DNA from 2 places in the Mycobacterium sp. JS623 genome. Region 2 is predicted to be linked to the other one. Evidence: predicted binding sites of a transcription regulator. Region 2 holds the regulator's gene; the other holds the start of a gene.
What was found. Region 2 encodes LexA, which represses DNA repair genes until DNA is damaged. Its sites were predicted from a motif close to CGAACANNTGTTCG; they were not measured.
Positions count from the first base shown of each region.

Region 1: a site for LexA is predicted at 2,767-2,780, ahead of MYCSM_RS05590 (error-prone DNA polymerase). Genes of this name have one in related genera too.

Region 1 is NC_019966.1:1,167,326-1,174,916, reverse strand. It holds gene MYCSM_RS05590 (error-prone DNA polymerase) at 1-2,752, opposite strand, end outside; gene MYCSM_RS05585 (DUF899 domain-containing protein) at 2,889-3,590, shown strand; gene MYCSM_RS05580 (universal stress protein) at 3,592-4,479, opposite strand; gene MYCSM_RS05575 (MaoC/PaaZ C-terminal domain-containing protein) at 4,537-5,406, opposite strand; gene MYCSM_RS05570 (SDR family oxidoreductase) at 5,486-7,501, shown strand; gene MYCSM_RS05565 (type III polyketide synthase) at 7,584-7,591, opposite strand, start outside.
Region 2 is NC_019966.1:2,524,962-2,532,552, reverse strand. It holds gene MYCSM_RS12370 (alpha/beta fold hydrolase) at 1-348, shown strand, start outside; gene MYCSM_RS12365 (PhzF family phenazine biosynthesis protein) at 375-1,061, shown strand; gene nrdR (transcriptional regulator NrdR) at 1,075-1,539, opposite strand; gene MYCSM_RS12355 (LysM peptidoglycan-binding domain-containing protein) at 1,700-2,164, opposite strand; gene lexA (transcriptional repressor LexA) at 2,374-3,081, shown strand; gene MYCSM_RS12345 (LGFP repeat-containing protein) at 3,078-5,000, opposite strand; gene MYCSM_RS12340 (acyl-CoA dehydrogenase family protein) at 5,109-6,269, opposite strand; gene MYCSM_RS12335 (molybdopterin guanine dinucleotide-containing S/N-oxide reductase) at 6,420-7,591, shown strand, end outside.

The sequences.
Region 1 (7,591 bases), 1.4 Mb from region 2:
CGGTGGCCAGCGCCTCGGTCTGCGGCACACTCAGCTGGATACGCTGAGTCAGATCCAACAGAGAGCCGAAGGGCCCGTTGGCCTTTCGCTCCTCGACGATCTGCTCGGCCAACTCGTCGCCGATGTGACGGACGCTACCGAGACCGAGCCGCACCTCCATCCCGGCGTTCTCCAGCGTGGCGTACGAGAGGCTGGCGTTGACGTCGGGACCGTGCACCGTCACCCCGTGCCTGCGAGCATCGGCCACCAGCGACTGCGGCGAGTAGAAGCCCATCGGCTGCGCCCGCAACAGCGCCGCGCAGAAGGCCGCCGGGTGATGCAGCTTGAACCAGGACGAATAGAACACCAGCGACGCGAAGCTCAATGAATGACTTTCCGGGAAGCCGAAATTGGCGAAGGCTTCCAGTTTCTCGTAGATCCGGTCGGCCACCTCGCCGGTGATGCCGTGCTGCTCGCGCATGCCGTCGTAGAACCGGCCGCGCAGTCGCCGCATCCGCTCAGTGGAACGCTTGGATCCCATAGCCCGGCGCAACTGGTCGGCCTCGGCAGCGGAGAAGCCGGCGCAGTCGACCGCGAGCTGCATCAGTTGCTCTTGAAACAGCGGCACACCCAACGTCTTTCGCAGCGCCGACTCCATCGACGGATGGTCATAGGTGACGGGCTCGACGCCGTTGCGCCGCTTGATGTACGGGTGTACCGACCCGCCCTGGATCGGGCCAGGGCGGATCAACGCGACCTCCACCACCAGGTCGTAGAACACCCGCGGCTTCAGCCTCGGCAGCGTGGCCATCTGCGCGCGCGATTCCACCTGGAATACCCCGACGGAGTCGGCTTTCTGCAGCATCTCGTACACCGCGGGCTCGGAGAGGTCCAGTTTCGCGAGGTCGACATCGATGCCCTTGTGCTCGGCGACCAGGTCGATGCAGTAGTGCAACGCCGAGAGCATGCCAAGGCCAAGCATGTCGAACTTCACCAAACCGATTGCCGCACAGTCATCTTTGTCCCATTGCAGGACGCTGCGGTTCTCCATCCGCGCCCACTCCACCGGGCACACGTCGGCGATCGGCCGATCGCAGATCACCATGCCGCCGGAATGGATGCCCATGTGCCGGGGCAGATTCGAAATCTGCATCGCCAGATCGATCACGGCTTCCGGAATATCCTCGACGTGAGGCGCTTCAGCCAGGTTTCCCCACTGGCCGATCTGCTTGCTCCACGCGTCCTGCTGCCCCTGTGAGAACCCGAGCGCGCGCGCCATGTCGCGGACCGCGCTGCGGCCGCGGTAGGTGATGACGTTGGCGACCTGCGCCGCGTAGTCGCGGCCGTAGCGGTCGTAGACGTACTGAATTGCCTTCTCGCGCAAGTCGGATTCGATGTCGATGTCGATGTCTGGTGGGCCGTCGCGCGCCGGGGACAGGAACCGCTCGAACAGCAATTCGTTGGCGACCGGGTCGACGTTGGTGACGCCGAGCGCATAGCAGACCGCTGAGTTGGCCGCCGATCCGCGGCCCTGGGCCAGGATGCCGTTGTCGCGGCAGAACCGGGTGATGTCGTGCACCACCAGGAAGTAACCCGGAAAGGTGAGCTGCTCAATGATTTTCAGCTCGTGCTCGATCTGCGCGTAGGCGCGCGGCGCCCGCTCCGGTGGGCCGTATCGTCCGCGGGCGCCCTCCATGACCAGATGTCGCAACCAGCTGTCCTCGGTATGGCCGCGCGGAACGTCGAACGGTGGCAGCTGCGGGGCGATCAACGCCAGCCCGAATGCGCATTGCTCGCCGAGGTCGGCCGCAGCCGCCACCACTTCGGGACAGTGGGCGAACAGCCGCGCCATCTCCTCCCCCGACCGCAGATGCGAGCCGCCAAGCGGCGCAAGGTATCCGGCCGCCTCATCCATCGAATGGCGCGCCCGGATAGCACCCATTGCCATGGCGAGCCGACCCCGCGACGGCGCCGCGAAGTGGGCGGCGGTGGTGGCCACCATGCCGACACCGAATCGCGGCGCCAGGTCGGCCAGCGCCGCGTTGCGCTCGTCGTCGAGGGGGTGGCCATGATGGACGAGCTCGATGCTGACCCGGTCGGCGCCGAACCGGTCCACCAGATCGTCGAGCGCCCTACCCGCCGCCTCCGGACCGCCTTCGGAAAGAGCTTGGCGGACATGGCCTTTGCGACAACCGGTCAGGATGTGCCAGTGCCCGCCCGCCGCCTCGGTAAGCGCGTCGTAGTCATAGCGCAGCTTGCCCTTCTCACCGCCCGCCAGATGCGCGGTCGCCAGCTGTCGCGACAAGCGCCGATAGCCCTCCGGCCCGCGGGCGAGCACCAGCAGGTGCGGTCCTGGCGGGTCGGGATCCTCGGTGCGATCTCCACCGCCAAGTGATAGCTCGGCCCCGAACACCGTCTGCATCTGGAGTTCCTTGGCGGCCTCCGCGAACCGCACGACACCGTAGAGCCCGTCGTGGTCGGTCAGCGCGATGGCCCGCAGATCGAGGCGGACCGCCTCCTCGACGAGTTCCTCCGGAGTGCTGGCGCCGTCGAGGAAGCTGTACGCCGAATGCGCATGCAACTCGGCATACGGGACGGCCGAACCCGGCCGCTGCACATCCAGCGGTTCATAGCCCCCACGCTTACGTGACCATGCCGGGCTGTCGCCGCCGTCGCCCACTTGCTCGTCTATGGGCCACCCGGCGCGGCGCGGCTTGCCGTTGAGCACCCGCTCCAATTCGGTCCAGCTCGGCGGCCCGGTATGCCAGCCCATGCCGTCAGCATAATCGAACACACGTTCGACCGCGAGCGGCGATGAGGCACGACCGATCTCTTTTAGCCGCCGCGATGATTTTCGGGCCAGATTCCGGTCAACATTAGAGAACACTCCCGACGTCTCTGGAGGAATCGTGACTGAGAAGACGACCGCCTTACCCCCGGTGGTCGACCAAGACACCTGGCGCGCCGCGCTCGACGATCTACGCCGACGAGAAAAGGCCGCCACCCGCGAGCTGGATTCGATCGCCGCCCAGCGCCGTCGGCTACCGATGGTCGAGATGCCGGACTACACACTGATCGGCGCGAACGGACCAGTCCGGCTGGCCGACATCTTCGAGGGGCGCTCGCAGCTCATCGTCTACAACCACATGTGGGAGGACGGCGCCGAGTGGCAGTGCGGCGGGTGCACCGGCTTCACTTCGCAGTTCACCAGGCTCGAGTTCCTCGACAACTACGACGCACGCTTCGTCATCGTCACCAACGGGCCCATCGACGAAGCCCTCGCATACAAGGAACGCGTCGGCAACAAGATGGACTGGTACTCCTCGTCGGAGAGTTCGTTCGGCGCCGACGTCGATGCGCCGCGCGGGGGCGGATTCGCGGTCAATGTCTTTCTGCGCATTGCTGATTCGGCAGGCGACACGGTGTACCGCACCTGGCACACCAACGGCCGCGGCACCGAACAACTCAGCCACAGCTTCGCGCTGATCGACATCCTTCCGTGGGGCCGGCAAGAGGAATGGCAGGACTCCCCCGACGGTTGGCCGCAATCGCCGACCTACTCCAAGTGGTCGGACTCCCCCGACATCGCACGCGCCTACGGACCGAGCTGATTCACGGTAGATCCTGCACGCCGAGTTCGTCGCGAGGGACGACCATCATCGGAACATCAAGCACGCGAAGCATCTTGGCGGCCGTCGAGCCAAGGAACAGGCGTCGTGGTGCGCTGAGCCTGCTCGACCCGACCATGATGAGGTCGCCGTCCTGCCACTTCAGCTTGCGCACCGCCTCCTCGATGGTGTCCCCCTCCACGATGGTCGAGGCAACGGGAAACCCTTCCGGCAGTGAGCTTTTTGCCGTTTCCAAAACCTGCTGTGCGTGCGCCATCGCGCGCTCGCGGACCGCTTCCCGGTCACCGCGCAGCTGACCGAACACCGGGTCGAGCGCAACCAGCGAAACCAACCGCAGCGGCGTACCGGCAGCCTTGCTGAACCGAACCGCTTTCTCCAGCAACAGATCTGCGCCTTGACGCTGCCCGATCGCGCACGTCACCTCGCGGATCCGGTCGATCTTGGAATCCCGGGTGCCGCGCGGAGCGACGACAACCGGTACCGGCGCGGAGTGCAACAACTCGTTGACAACGGAGCCCAACGAGTAACTGCCCGCCAGTCCGCCGCCCGAGCCGCCGACCACGATGAGGTCGGCCTCGAGTCGCGCGGTTTCCCGAATCAACCCGTCGGCGAACGAGTCATCGAAGGTCACATGGCTGTGCGCGGTGAGGTCGTCGGGAACCGATGCCAGCGCCTCGGCCAACCATTTCTCGGCCTGCTCGGCCAGCTTCGCCTCATAGTCCCTTGCACCCGTGAGCGTCGGCAACGCTCGATCGGCAGGCAAGATGATGCACGCTTCGACCTCGGCATCGAGCGTCCGGGCCAGCCGCGCACCCAGTGCCATCGCGTCTGCCCCACCCGGCGTTGCCAGATAACCAACGACCAACTTCATGCCAGCCATCCTGTCAACTCCGGGCACCGGTTAGGGCACTTTGGCGATGAGCCGCAGTCAGTCGAGGTATTCGGCGGTGCCGTCCTCGAGCACCAGGCGGGCGTTGGACCCGTCGGGGTTGGCCGCCTCGGTACGGAACACCGCATGCCCCGGCTCGGTGCGCCAGATCGACGTGTTGAGCGTCTCACCGGGAAACACCGGCGAGGTGAAGCGAGCCCCGACCTGTCGGATTTTGGTAGCGTCACCGCCGCCGAGTTCACCGACCAGCGCGCGACCGGCGACCCCATATGTGCAGAGTCCGTGCAGGATTGGCTTCGGGAAGCCGGCAAGGTTCTGCGCGAACCAGGGGTCGCTGTGCAGCGGATTGCGGTCGCCGGACAACCGGTAGATCAGCGCCTGATCCTCACGCGTCGGAAGGGCGACGCGCGCGTCGGGCTCACGCTCGGGGATCTCCGGAGCGACGGGACGCTGCCCCGGTTGACCGCCGAAGCCGCCCTCGCCGCGGATCACGGCCGTGGTCAACGTCTCGGTGACCACCTCGGACGTGGCCGGATCGGTGCCCGTTGCCTTCAACATGACGATCGCGTTCTTGCCTTCGCCCTTGTCCTGGATGTCGGCCACTTCGGCGACGACGCTGAGCTTGCCCGCCGGTGGCAGCGGCTTGAACAACCGGATCTCCTGCGAACCGTGCAGCAACATCGCGAAGTTGAAGGAGCCGATCTTGGCTGCCGCGGCGAACGGCAGGCAGGCGATGACCGCGTAGGTGGGCAGCACTTGCTGCGGGATGTCGTGACTGTTCTCCGTGGTGAACGCTAGGTCATCGACTCCCGCGCCGACGCCGAGCGCGTAGAGCAGGGTGTCGCGGTCGGTCCATTCGAAGACGGTCGGGTCGGTCTTGGCGCCTATGGCGGTGGGGTCAATCGGCATAGTCGGACGATATCGGGTCGGCCGACGACCACGTCACACACTGTTGACCTTCGCCAGACGAGGGGCGAGCATGGCTCGCATGCGTTATGTCGTTACCGGCGGTACCGGGTTTATCGGCCGTCGAGTCGTATCCCAGATTTTGGCCCGCAGCCATGACGCCGAGGCGTGGGTGCTGGTTCGGCGCGAGTCGCTGGGCCGGTTCGAACGGCTCGCGGCGGAGTGGGGTCCGCGGCTGAAACCGCTGGTGGGAGATCTGACTGCTGCCGATCTGGGGCTCACCGACGAGGCCATTGCCGAGTTGGGCGCCGTCGATCACGTCGTGCACTGCGCGGCGATCTACGACATCACCGCCGACGACGCCAGCCAGCGGGCCGCCAATGTGGACGGCACCCGCGCGGTCATCGATCTGTGCCGGCGACTGGATGCGACGCTGCATCACGTGTCGTCGATCGCCGTGGCCGGCACCTACCGCGGTGAGTTCACCGAAGACGACTTCGACGTGGCGCAGGATCTGCCGACGCCGTATCACCAGACGAAGTTCGAGGCGGAGCTGTTGGTGCGCTCGACGCCGGATCTTCGCTACCGCGTGTACCGGCCCGCCGTCGTGGTGGGCGACTCGCGCACCGGCGAGATGGACAAGATCGACGGTCCGTACTACTTCTTCGGCCTGTTGGCGAAGCTCGCGGTGCTGCCGAAATTCACCCCGATGGTGTTGCCCGACACCGGCCGCACGAACATCGTGCCGGTCGACTACGTGGTGAACGCCTTGGTTGAGCTGATGCACGCCGACGACCGAGACGGGCAGACCTTCCACCTCACCGCCCCGAAAACCATTGGACTGCGGGGCATTTACCGCGGAGTCGCCGAAGCGGCGGGACTACCGCCACTGCGGGGGTCGCTGCCGGGCGCGACCGCGACGCCCTTTCTGCGCGTCAGCGGGCGCGCGAAGATCGTGCGCAACATGGCCGCCACGCAACTCGGCATCCCCAGTGAGATCCTCGATGTCGTCGACCTTGCGCCGACGTTCACGTCGACCAATACCGAAGAAGCGTTGCGCGGCACCGGGGTAACGGTGCCGGAGTTCGCATCGTATGCACCAAAGTTGTGGCAGTACTGGGCCGACCACCTCGACCCCGACCGCGCGCGTCGCGATGACCCGGCAGGGCCATTGGTCGGCAAGCACGTGATCATCACCGGCGCATCCAGTGGCATCGGCCGCGCCTCGGCGATCGCGGTCGCCGAACGCGGAGCGACGGTATTCGCGTTGGCGCGCAACGCCGAAGCGCTCGACGGGCTAATAGCCGAGATCCGGGCCGCAGGTGGGCAGGCCTATGCGTTCACGTGCGACGTCACGGATTCGACATCGGTCGAGCACACGGTGAAGGACATCCTCGGCCAGTTCGGCCACGTCGACTACCTGGTCAACAACGCGGGCAGGTCGATCCGCCGCTCGATCTCTGCGTCCACCGACCGGCTGCACGACTATGAACGCGTGATGGCGGTCAACTACTTCGGTGCGGTCAGGATGGTGCTGGCGCTGCTGCCGCATTGGCGCGAACGCCGGTTCGGGCATGTGGTCAACGTGTCCAGCGCGGGTGTGCAAGCCAGCAGTCCGAAGTACAGCGCGTACATCCCGAGCAAGGCTGCGTTGGACGCGTTCGCCGAAGTGGTCGGCACCGAAACGCTGTCCGACCACATCACTTTCACGAGCATTCACATGCCGTTGGTGAAGACGCCGATGATCGCGCCGTCCCGTCGACTCAACCCGATGCCTCCGATAACCGCTGAGCATGCGGCGGCCATGGTGGTGCGTGGCCTTGTCGAGAAACCAGCACGCATCGACACGCCGGTCGGAACGCTCGCCGACGTCGGGATGTACTTCACGCCGAAGCTGTCCCGCCGCGTGCTGCATCAGCTGTACCTCGGTTACCCCGATTCGCCTGCGGCCCGCGGGCAGAACACCGAACGGGTTCAACAGCGCACACCGCAACGGCCCAAGCGCCCGACACGCGGTGTCAAGCCGTTGCGCGCGCTGAGTCCCATCACCCGTCCGGTCAGGCGCGCCGTCCGACTAGTACCCGGCGTGCACTGGTAGGTGCTCGCCAGGGCATCCGAAAACCGACACCAGGACGTACCTGTCCCCGTCCATCGCGCTCGCAGAGGACCGAATCAGCGGTTCAGAACC
Region 2 (7,591 bases):
ATGCTCGACCGATGTTATTTGACGCAATCCGTTCCGGTGCAACTGATTTGGGGTAACCGCGACTCGGTGATCCCAGTGGGCCACGCCCGGATGGCGCACGCGGCGATGCCGGGCTCACAGTTGGAAATCTTCGAAGGCTCCGGGCATTTCCCATTCCACGACGACCCCGACCGTTTCGTCGAGGTGGTCGAGAAGTTCATCGATTCGAACGACCCCGCGGTGTACGACCAGGAATACCTCCGCGGCCTGCTGCGGTCGGGTATCGGCGAGGGCACCATTGTAGGATCCGTCGACACCCGCGTCGCAGTGCTCGACGCGATGGGCGCCGACGAGCGCAGCGCCACCTGATTTGGCGACCACGTAGCATCGGCCACATGGCCATCGACGTGACAGTGTTGCGCGTTTTCACCGACCAGGACGGCAACTTCGGCAACCCCCTCGGTGTGGTTGACGCCAGCCAGGCAGCGCCCGGGCAGCGCCAACGGATAGCTGCCCAATTGAGTTACAGCGAAACGGTATTCATCGATGTGCCGAGGTCCGGCGCCAACACCGCGTACGCGCGCATCTTTACGCCTGCCACCGAATTGCCGTTTGCGGGGCATCCGACGGTCGGAGCGTCGTGGTGGCTTCGCGACCGCGGCGTCCCGGTCCACACCCTGCAGGTGCCCGCGGGCATCGTGCAGGTCACCTACGAGGACGACGTCACCGCCATCAGCGCCCGCTCGGAGTGGGCGCCGGAGTTCGCCATCTATGACCTCGAGTCAGCCGATGAGCTCTTCGATGCCGACCCCGACGGTTACCCAGACGACATCCAGAATTACTTGTGGACATGGACCGACCGCGAGCGCGGTGCGATCCGATCGCGGATGTTCGCCGCGAATCTCGGAGTGCCCGAGGACGAGGCGACGGGAGCTGCGGCGGTGCGGATCACCGACTACCTCAGCCGCGACCTGACCATCGTGCAGGGCAAGGGCTCGGTGATCAACACCCAATGGAGCCCTGAGGGTTGGGTACGTATTGCCGGTCGCGTCGTGAACGACGGAACCAAGCAGATCGACTGAGCCGGCCCGCGACTCAACTCTGCGCGGGGACCTCACGAGCAGCGCGCAGCGCCTCGATCTCGCGCTCGAAATCCTCGGCCGACTGGAATGATCGATAAACCGAGGCGAACCGCAGATACGCGACCTCGTCGAGTTCGCGCAGTGGGCCAAGGATCGCCAGCCCGACCTCTTGGCTGGGCACCTCAGGCGAACCCGTCGCCCGCACCGTGTCTTCCACCTGCTGGGCGAGCATGTTCAACGCGTCGTCGTCGACCTGTCGGCCCTGGCAGGCGCGTCGCACGCCGCGGACGACCTTCTCGCGGCTGAACGGTTCGGTGACCCCGCTGCGTTTGACCACCGCCAACACGGCGGTCTCGACAGTGGTGAAGCGTTTACCGCACTCCGGACACGATCTGCGTCGCCGGATCGCCTGGCCTTCGTCGGTTTCGCGGGAATCCACCACCCGGGAATCGGGGTGACGGCAGAACGGACAGTGCATCTCCGCTCCTTCGCCGCGACGACAAACAACTACCTCGAACGTCTTCGAGCGTACCTGCGTGCCGCCGCCGGAGCCTAGTGTCGGTGCGATTCGGGCACCCAGCGCCGAAGCGGCTACCGAAGGCGCTGTGCGGCAATATCTTTCACCGCTCACGGTGGATTCAGGTGCCGATGGGAGCGATGAGTGTCTGACCGGCTTGCAGCGCAACCGAATCGAGCTGGTTGAGTTCCTGGATGCGCTCGACGACCTGGCCGACAGGCGAGTCGGGGGCCACCCGGTGCGCCACCTGCTGCAGCGTCTCCCCCGTCTGGACCTGCACAACGGCCAGCCGAGCGGGCACCGGCGCATCGCCTCCGGTCACCCCACCGAGCTGGGCGACCAGGCCCAGCCAGACCGTGATACCCGCCGCGATGAGGGCGAGCATCACCGTGGTTGCCGGGGTGATGGGGCGCCGGCGGTGCGAGGCCCGCGACATCAGCACGCCGGTACCGCGGTACCGCATCGGCGCCGCGTCGGGCCGGCTCGCCCGCGGCCGCCGCCTGGCCTCTGCCGGCCGTGAACCGGGCCTGACCACCGGCCTGAGCACCGAATCCGCCTGGATCTGTCGCGTGTCGAGGATCGTCATCTGCTTGCCTTCCCGTTCCGGCTTTTCGCTCTGGTGTTCGAATGCTATCGCTCACTTGTTCGATTTATAGAACATGTGATCGAACTGTTGCCAAACGATAGGACAGCCCACCGACAAATTTCTGCCACCTGATCCGGCAGGCGGCTCCGATGCGACACGCCTCGAACACATGTTTGATTATTGGGTCAGCGCGGACTACATTCGGCGCCATGAAGGACGACGACACGGACAGTTCTGGCAGCACGGAAAGCACAGGCGGACGCCGAGGTCTCGAGAGCGCCCTAACCGAGCGTCAACGCACCATCCTCGATGTCATCCGCGCCTCTGTGACCAGTCGCGGCTACCCGCCGAGCATCAGGGAGATCGGCGATGCGGTCGGGCTGACGTCGACTTCGTCGGTGGCCCATCAGCTACGCACCCTGGAGCGCAAGGGCTACCTGCGGCGCGATCCCAACCGCCCGCGCGCAGTCGATGTCCGCGGTGCCGACGACGGCCTCACGTCGATCGTCGCCACCGACGTTGCGGGCTCCGACGCGCTACCGGAGCCCACGTTCGTTCCCGTGCTCGGCCGTATCGCCGCGGGCGGGCCGATCCTGGCCGAAGAAGCGGTCGAGGATGTCTTCCCGTTGCCCCGCGAACTGGTCGGTGAGGGTTCGCTGTTCCTGCTCAAGGTCGTCGGCGACTCGATGGTCGATGCGGCCATCTGCGACGGCGACTGGGTCGTCGTACGTCAGCAGAACGTGGCCGACAACGGGGACATCGTCGCGGCGATGATCGACGGCGAAGCGACGGTCAAGACGTTCAAGCGCACCCGCGGTCAGGTGTGGCTCATGCCGCACAACCCGGCGTTCGATCCCATCCCCGGCAACGACGCCGCTGTGCTCGGCAAAGTCGTCACCGTGATCCGCAAGATCTAATTGGCTCGCAGGAATCCGTTCGTCCGAGCGAGTTCCTCACTGGCGAACCAGATTTCGGCGCGTGCGTCGTCGTAGAGGGTGGTGCCTGGCGCCCAGTACAGCCCAGACTTGGTGTCCGCCTTGATCGGGTAGCCCGCGGGCGCCTCATTGGGATCGTCGAGCGGCAGATGCAGTGCCGTGCCGTTGGGCGCGGGTTCGCCGATCTCGATCCGCGCGTGGCGCCCTGTGTCGGTCAACGGATCGCGTTCGATGCCGGTCGGCAGCAGCGTCGGCGTCGTGTCGACCTTGTCGGGATCTTCGTCATTGTCTTGGTGCGCAACAGCTTCCGGTGTGGCTACCCGTTCGCGCGCGGTGTCATCGTCGTCATCCTCGTCGGCGCCTTCGGGAGGTTCGGGCGGCGCGCCCCATACGTTCCTCGGCGATTGGTGATGCTGCTCGTCACCGGACATCGTCGGTGGCGAGCCCAGCCCCTGGTGCGCATAACGACCGCTGAACTGCTCGGCCGATTGATCGCCGGGATACGACGACCCGAATTCGTCATCGCCGTCATCGAAGATGTCGCCCTCATCGTGGCCTCGGCGGTTGCGTATTGCCGCCACCGCTACCAGCCCGGCCAACACCACCACCGGAATGATGGCAAGCAGCCACCACCAGCTCCACGCAAACCACTTCTTGCCGTTGGTATCTGAGGCCTGCGGGCTGGCGGGTGCCTTGGGCACGTCCTGCCCAGGCACTTGCAAGCCGGCGAGCTGCGAGGCCAGATTCGCAGGCTCGGTGCTGAAGGAGTTCTTGGACCGGTCCCACGAAACCACGCCGCCACTGAACCGTTGCGTGATCACGTCGCCGTTCTCGGTCTGGTCGGCCATCGGTGCGCCAAGCGAACCCGCCGCGCCGCCCAGCTTGTCCCACGCGGCGTTCATGGCGCCGCGCACGATGACGGCCCCGTAATCGGGGGTCCAGAAGATGACCGGGTGGTCCTTGCCGGAGAAGGTGGTGATCCGGCTGTTGGGCAGGCCGCCGTCGCCCTCACTGGACGCCGGTAGGCCCAGGTCGCCCTGCGGCCCGCCGACGCTTTCGTACTTCGCCAGTACCTGTCCCGTGACGACGTTGGCTCCCGTCGCGGGGCTGAAGAAGATCTTGCCGCCGGCGAAATTCTGGCCGAGGCCGTCTGTGCCGATCTTGTACGGCTCGCCTTGCGCAGCGCCCAGCGGGCCCAGGGGTCCGCCGGCGGCGCGCCGGGCCGTATTGATCGCCGATGTCGGGTCCTCCGAATATTGCAGCCCGGTCAGCTCGCCGGCGAGCTCGGGCGGAACCGTCGTGAAGTCCTTGGACTTCCTGTCGTAGGACACCTCACCGCCGGTGAACTTCTGCGTGATGAGGTTGCCGTGATACGTCTCGTCGTCGCTGGGCACACCGAGCGCGCCCGCTGATCCGCCCAACTTGTCCCACGCGGCGTTGATTGGACCGCGAACGACCCGCGCGCCGGTGTCGGGCGTCCAAAAGATGACGGGGTTGTCGGGGGCGCTGAACGTGGTGTTTCGGCTGTCGGGAGCCTTGCCTGCGCCTTCGTCGATGGTCGGGAAGCCAAGGTCGCCGTCCGCCGGGCCGCCGAGCGACATGTACTTGTCGAGAATCGCGCCCATCATGGCGTGAGCACCGGTGGCCGGCGTGAAGAAGATCTTGCCGCCGGGAAAGTTCTGACCGAAGCCGTCGCCGGCCGGATAGACGCCGCCATCCTTGGGTCCGAGCGGGCCCGTATCGCCCCCTGCGGCTTGCCAGGCCGCGGTGATCGCCGCGTCGGCGTCGTCCTGGGGCGTAGCCAGGGCCGCGGGCGCGAGCCACAGCAACGCCGCAGCGCTCAACAGGCCGATGGTCGTCCGCGCGATCAGGCCCCTGCCCACCATGCCCCGTTTCGTCATCCGACAGGTCACGTTAATCCTCGCCTCCGTGACCATGTCAGACGACGATAACCAAGCGCGCGTGGCGAAACAGCGCAACCCGGCGCCCGGCGTGCCGCTCAGCGGTGGCTAGACACCCATGCTGCGGCCGATGATCTCCTTCATGATCTCGGTCGTCCCGCCGTAGATGGTCTGCACACGGGAGTCGAGATAGGCCCTGGCCACTGGATATTCGCGCATGTAGCCGTAGCCGCCGTGCAGTTGCAGACAACGGTCGATCAGATAGACCTGCTTTTCGGTGGAGTACCACTTGGCCATTGCGGCCTGCTCGGCGGTCAGCTTCTCCTCGAGGTGCAACTTGATGAACTCGTCAACCATCATGCGCACCACCGTGGCTTCGGTCGCTAGCTCGGCCAACACGAACCGGCTGTTCTGCTGGCTGCCGATCGGACGGCCAAAAGCCTTGCGCTCCTTGGTGTATTGCAGCGTGTCCTCGAGCACTGCCTCCATCGCCGTGGCCGCCATCACCGCGATACCGATCCGCTCCTGGGGCAGGTTCTGCATCAGGTAGATGAAACCCTGACCCTCCTCGCCGAGCAGGTTTTCGGCGGGCACCTTCACGTCGGTGAACGAAAGCTCCGCGGTGTCCTGCGCGTCCAGACCGATCTTGTCGAGTTTGCGGCCGCGTTCGAACCCCGCCATGTCGCGCTCGACGACGAGTAGCGAGAAACCCATCGCGCCCTTGTCCGGGTCGGTGCACGCGACAACGATCACGAGGTCGGCGTTGATGCCGTTGGTGATGAATGTCTTCGCGCCATTGAGGATGTAGTGGTCGCCGTCTTTGACGGCCCGGGTCTTGATCCCCTGCAGGTCACTTCCAGTTCCGGGCTCGGTCATTGCGATCGCGGTGATGATTTCACCGGTGCAGAACTGCGGCAGCCACCGCGCCTTCTGCTCGTCGGTGGCCAGCCGCAGCAGGTACGGCGCAACCACGTCGTTGTGCAGGCTGAAGCCGATGCCGCTGTATCGCCCGGCAGTGGTCTCCTCGGTGACGATCACGTTGTAGCGGAAGTCCGGGTTGCCCCCGCCGCCGTACTCCTCGGGCACCGCCATGCCGAGAAAGCCCTGCTTACCGGCTTCCAGCCAGACGCCGCGGTCGACGATCTTCTCCTGCTCCCACTGCTCGTGGTACGGCGCGACGTGCCGGTCGAGGAACGCGCGATAGGACACGCGGAACAGGTCGTGCTCGGGCTCGAAGAGGGTGCGGTCGTATTTGACGACGCTGCCCATGGGACCTCCATGAGTTGGTACGGGCTGTTACCGCCAAAGGTACCCCATCCAACCGGATGGTTGGTCGACGGGCGGCGAAGCACACTGGGCCCCAGCGGGGGGCGTTCTCGAGTCCAGAGAACGTCACCGTCCGGCCCTAGAATCCGATACGTGACCCGCCCCCCGACGAGCCTGACGCATTGGGGCGGGTTCTCGGTGGAGGTCGAATCCGGCGATATCGCGTCTGTGACGCCATTGGCCGGCGACACCGACCCGTCACCGCTACTGGGCAACCTGCCCGCTTCGATCCGGCACCCCGCGCGCGTCGCAACCCCTGCGGTTCGCCGCGGCTGGTTGCGTGACGGGCCCGGCCCCACCACCCGCAGAGGCGCCGACGAGTTCGTCGCCGTCTCGTGGGACGAGCTCACCGACCTGCTTGCAGGAGAGCTGCGGCGCGTCATCCAAACACACGGGAACGAAGCGATCTACGGCGGCTCGTACGGCTGGGCCAGCGCCGGCCGGTTCCACCACGCCCAGAGCCAAGTCCACCGGTTCCTCAAACTCCTTGGCGGATATACCTTTTCGCGGCACTCATACAGCCTCGGCGCCACCGGCGTCATCATGCCCCGGGTAGTCGGTACGCACGGTGACCTGTTCAAACGGTCTACGTCGTGGAACGTCATCGTCGAGCACACCGATCTGCTGGTCTGTTTCGGCGGCTTGGCGCTGAAGAACACGGGAACCAACCACGGCGGCACCACAGGCCACCCGGCCCGCGACGCACTGCGCCGGTTCCGCGACCGCGGCGGTCGCATCGTGTCATTCTCGCCCCTGCGCGACGACGTCGACGGCGACTGCGAATGGCATGCGCCGGTGCCGGGTACCGACGTCGCGATCATGCTGGCGCTGGCCTACGTGTTGGCACGCGAATCGCTGGCCGATCGGGATTTTCTGAACACCTACTGCACCGGCTACGACCGCTTCGAGCGGTATCTGCTCGGTATCGACGACGGCGTGCCGAAGTCCCCCGAGTGGGCGTCGCGGATCTGCGGGCTGCCCGCCGGTGAGCTGTCCGCACTGGCGCGACGGATGGCGGCACAGCGCACACTTGTGACCGTCAGCTGGTCGCTACAGCGCATCCGGCACGGCGAGCAGGCGCCGTGGATGGGGCTCACGCTCGCGGCGATGCTGGGCCAGATCGGCCTTCCCGGAGGCGGTTTCGGACACGGCTACGGTTCGATGAACGAACCGGGACTGCCACCGCTGCGCTTCGGGTTGCCAAGGTTGCCGCAGGGCCCCAATCCGGTGCAGACGTTCATTCCTGTGGCAGCCATCAGCGACAT